2 regions of the Jeotgalibaca sp. MA1X17-3 genome follow, and region 1 is predicted to be linked to the other one. Evidence: a T-box and tRNA genes for the amino acid it is inferred to sense, from the RefSeq annotation. Region 1 holds a T-box; the other holds one or more tRNA genes.
The links. A T-box is a leader RNA that pairs with one kind of tRNA and senses whether it is charged. The one in region 1 lies ahead of serS (serine--tRNA ligase), so its partner is inferred to be a tRNA-Ser.
Positions count from the first base shown of each region.

Region 2: it encodes a tRNA-Ser, which carries the amino acid that the T-box ahead of serS (serine--tRNA ligase) is inferred to sense. The anticodon was not compared.

Region 1 is NZ_CP090983.1:279,349-281,833, reverse strand. It holds gene msrA (peptide-methionine (S)-S-oxide reductase MsrA) at 1-115, opposite strand, end outside; gene serS (serine--tRNA ligase) at 218-1,519, opposite strand; T-box leader at 1,593-1,816, opposite strand; gene LZ578_RS01410 (serine hydrolase) at 1,905-2,485, opposite strand, start outside.
Region 2 is NZ_CP090983.1:2,093,238-2,095,722, forward strand. It holds gene LZ578_RS10465 (M3 family oligoendopeptidase) at 1-867, opposite strand, end outside; tRNA gene LZ578_RS10470 (tRNA-Ser) at 1,011-1,100, shown strand; gene LZ578_RS10475 (hypothetical protein) at 1,180-1,887, opposite strand; gene LZ578_RS10480 (polysaccharide biosynthesis C-terminal domain-containing protein) at 2,085-2,485, opposite strand, start outside.

The DNA.
Region 1 (2,485 bases):
CACCAGTATAACCAGAAACGACGGACTCTATTCCAGGTAAACTGTCAAATGGTTTGACCATGCACCAAAAACATCCACCCGCAAACGTTGCTTTTTCTAGATTTCTTTCTTCCATACTCTTCACCCTCTCTTTTCTATATTTTATCATATCGTTGTTTGTCATACACTTTATCTAGCTTATCGATTACACATTGCGATTTTTATTAGTTTTTCGTTACTATTTACGAGTTTTCACGGCATTTTCTTTCGTGATTTTAGTAATTCCTCCCATATAAGGAACAAGTGGCTCAGGAATAGTAATAGAACCATCTTCATTTTGATAATTTTCCAAAATAGCAGTTACCGTACGTCCAACTGCAAGCCCTGACCCATTAAGAGTATGAACATAATCAAGCTTACCGTTTTCCTCTTTGCGATAACGTATCTTTGCACGTCTAGCTTGGAAATTCTCCGTATTTGAGCAAGAACTGATCTCTCGGTACGTGTTTTGTGCAGGTACCCATACTTCCACGTCATAAGTTTTCGCTGCAGAAAAGCCCATGTCTCCTGTACACAATACAATCGTACGATAAGGAAGCCCTAAATTACGTAATACTGATTCTGCATCATCTGTCATTTTTTCAAGTTCTTGATAAGAATTTTCTGGTTTACTAAACTTCACCATTTCTACTTTGTGGAACTGGTGCATCCGAATTAACCCTCTTGTATCTCGACCGGCACTACCAGCTTCTGAACGGAAGGAAGGACTCATCGCAGTAAAATATACTGGCAAATCTTTTTCATTTAGAATTTCATCACGGTAGTAGTTGGTTAGAGGGACTTCTGCTGTTGGAATTAGAAAAAAGGCACGGTCATCATTTAATTCAAAGACATCCTCTTTAAATTTAGGAAATTGTCCGGTTCCAAACATAGATGCTTCATTTACAATGTAAGGTGGAATGACTTCTGTATAACCTTGGTCATCATGTAGATCCAGCATGTAATTGTAACAAGCACGTTCCAAACGAGCACCTAGTCCTTTATAGAAGACAAAGCGAGATCCCGTTACTTTTGCTGCACGTTCAAAGTCTAAAATACCTAGGTCTTCCGCTAAGTCATAGTGAGCTTTTGGTTCGAAATCAAATGTACGTGGTTCTCCCCATTTACGAATTTCTACATTTTCTTCTTCATCTTCTCCAATAGGAACAGATTCATGAGGTATATTTGGCAACCGTACCGCAATATAGGTTGTTTTTTCTTCAATCTCATCTAGCTCAGTATCTATTTGTTTGATTTTTTCGCCAACTTGTTTCATTTCTGTAATTTTATCAGCTGCATCTTCTTTATTTCTTTTCAATGTAGCAATTTCTTGAGAAACTTGGTTCCGGTATTGTTTAAGCTGTTCCGTTTCGTTAATTTTTTCTCTTCTTCGTTCATCTAGTTGCTGGAAACGTGCAAGTTCTTCTTCTTTTACACCTCTGACTGCCAACTGTTCCACGACTTCTTCATAATGATCTCGTAACTTTTTCATATCTAACATTGTTCTTCCCCCTATTTATTTCTATTGATAAAACTCTCCTAAAAATACAAAAAGACCATTCCATCCCCTATAACCCTGGGACGAAATGGTCTGACGCGGTACCACCCAAATTTGAACGCAGTCTTCTGCATCCACACTCTTTGACGGTAACGGTTGACCCGAAATAATTTACTCCACCTCTGTGTTTCGATTATTTGCTTCATATGTGGATTCAATAAAAGAACATATCGATTCGCACCATCCATCGACTCTCTTTATCTGTTCATTTTATTTACTATTCACATGCATTGCTATTTTTTTATTTGTAAAGTGACTTGCTTCGTAGATTATCATTATTTTACTGAAGCACTGCTATAAAGTCAATCAACTTCCTATTTGGTGTTAGCTAAAAAAATCCACTAATGAATTCTGTAACTGTCGTCCAGCCGCTTACAAATGCGCCCGATACCCATCTCCAGCCTATTGTAAGGATATTTGCTTTCTCCACTGTCTCTGCAACAGCTACATTCACTTCTTCACCTTTAGAACCATCCAAATAGCCAAGGTCATCGCCTTCTATACTAATGGTCATCTTTCCAACTTCTGTTCCTTTTTCGATAGGTGCTTCAATCAGTCCATCCTCATTCATTAATTCAGAATTCAGATTTAAGTTTGCATCTACTGTTCTTTCTTCAGCTTTCTTGGTTACAACAGTCAAGTCTTCACTATAAACTAAGCCAATTTCTTCCTGTTTTCCTTTTGCAATCGGAATAGTAGGGTTACTCTCAACTACACTATCTTTTTCAATGATTTGAACTTTTTCATAGTTTTTGAATGCGTAGTCCATCATGCGTTTTGTTTCGGAAAAACGTTCTGCATAATTTTCTTGATTTTCTAACCCTATTAAAACGGTGATAATACGCATGTCACCTTCTACTGCTGTCCCTGTAAAACTAGCTCCTGACTCATCGGTTGTCCCTGTTTTCA
Region 2 (2,485 bases), 580 kb from region 1:
TTCTTTAATATAAGCGGAGTCCCCTTTTGGAGTTGCGTTACCATCCAGGAACTTTAAGTTCAAATCATAGTATTGAAGGTCTTCGACACCAATTCTCTTTGCTTGGCGATCATTTAATTTATTGACCACGGGAACTACTTCTTTAAGGATTTGTTCTCGATACACTTGTACCATTTCACGATCATAATCATATCGTTCCATACGAATATAACCCAATTCCACAAAATCTTTAAAGCCTAATTTTTTAGCCATTCGATCTCGTACTTGTACTAATTGATCATAAATATGATCTATTTTATCTTCGTTTTGTTGATAAAATTCTGAGGACGCTTTGGAAGCTTTTTTACGTATTTCTCGATCAGTAGATTGCATGTACGGACCTAATTGCGATAAATTTAATGTTTTATTATCAAAATCTATTTCTGCACTAGCAATTAATTTGTTATACGCACTTCCTAATTCGTTTTCTTTTTGAAGAAGCTCTATCACTTCTGGACTAAAAGTTTTTAATTTATACTCAGCCATTTTGAAATATTGTTCTGGTAAAACCGTAACTAAATCTGACTGATAAGGTGAATCCAGTAGTGCGCGGTAATATTCATCATAAATTTCATCATATAAGGGTGAATATTCATTCCAATAATCATTTTCCGCTTCATAAAAAGCATCTTTCGTATCAATGGTATGTCTAACAAATGCAATTTGAGCTTGTTTGTCTTGTTCGATCATGAGACGATTCATTTCAATCACCGCTGCGCATGCTTCATCTTCATCGGTAGCCTGTTTCAATTTTTCAATTACTGCTTTTGCTTCTGCTTGGTATATTTTAAAATCTGGACGTATATATTCATATTCTGAAAATTTCATCTGTTCATCCACCTTTTTAAAAATCGTTTGTAACTATTAGTATCTCACAATCTAGATCATCATTCGACCCTTAACAGAATAATTTTTATCGTTTTTCAAAAACCGTTTACAAAACCCGTTTTTTTGTTTATAGTATTTTTTATGGAGAGTTACTCAAGCCCGGCTGAAGAGGACGCACTCGAAATGCGTTAGGTGTCGAAAGACATGCAGGGGTTCAAATCCCCTACTCTCCTTAAAAAAATACCCTCTTGAGAAAAGCGCTTCACGACGCCTTTCTCAAGAGGGTATTTTGGGTAGAAAAACCTTTTTTTATTATTCCCATATTCCACTTATTTGATTTAATTGGAAGGTACGATTTCCTGTTGCATCATACTGGTAGATTCCAACTAAATTTACATGATCATTTTCTGGTGAATTTGCGTAGAACTCATACTGGTACACATAATTAGATGGACACGTATCAATCACAAAGGAAAAATCTTGAATAGAATACGTTTCTACAATTAGCTGCAGTCCTTGTGTCGCGGTTTCTTCCACGTACCAAGACTCACTCACTTCTGGTGGAACTGGTTCTGGTTTGCCATCTTCACCATCACGTTGTGTTAATTGGTCATAGGTTAATTCTTCTTCCAGCGTTTCCGGTTCAATTACTTCTTTGTCCAGTTCCGGTTCTACTTGCTCTTCTAAAATAATTTCTTCCGATACAGTCGGTATAATTGCTTGTGTTTCTGTTTCTATTATTTCGTTTTCTAATTCAATCACTTCTTCAATTACTTCTGACTCTATATCTACTTGGAGTTGTACGACTTGTTCTGGTTCCGTTTCTATTTCAACGTCATCAAGTATTTCCTCATCCTGTACTTTTTCTGCATATCGTTCTCCTGACTCTTCTCTCCCTATTTGAATATGTGTAAAAGAAATCGCTGAAGAATCAAAAACCCCTGCAGTTTCTTCTCCAGATAAATTTCCATACATCCCATTTATCCCGACCAGTGCAATTGCTATTAGTAATTTATGCATAACCTTTTCCCCCTATCTTTCATTCATTCTATACTCATCCATACTTCCTAACAAAAGCAGTTACAACCGTTTACATCGTTGCTAGTATGAACTTCTGTATATCTTTATTATACTACATATAACAGAAAAACCGAAATTCTACAGTTCGGAATTATTAAATAAAGAGGCGGAAAAATTTGATTCTTTCCTCCTCTTTATTATCTGCTTGGAGCAACCTTTTTAAATATCTTTTTTTGAATAGGTTGTAGAATTTGATAAATCGTTTTTAATTCTTCTATTTTAAAAATCCAAGATAACAAAATGTACACACTCACTCCAAATACCACTTGAATGAGTACCATTAAAATATCATTTATCGTTAATAAATAACTCAATGAGTAGGTAAGACCTGCCATCACAACGGCAATCAAAAAGATGGGTCTTAGATCTTTTAATTGTTCGGGAATCGAATATCCCAAAAACCGTTTGGAATAAAAAGCATTAATAAAATAAGCCATAATAGAATCAATAACCATTGCCCATAGCAATCCCATGATTCCTAATCGAAGAAGTAAGGCAATACTGATGGCAATAAATCCTGTTGCTTTTTGAATTAATC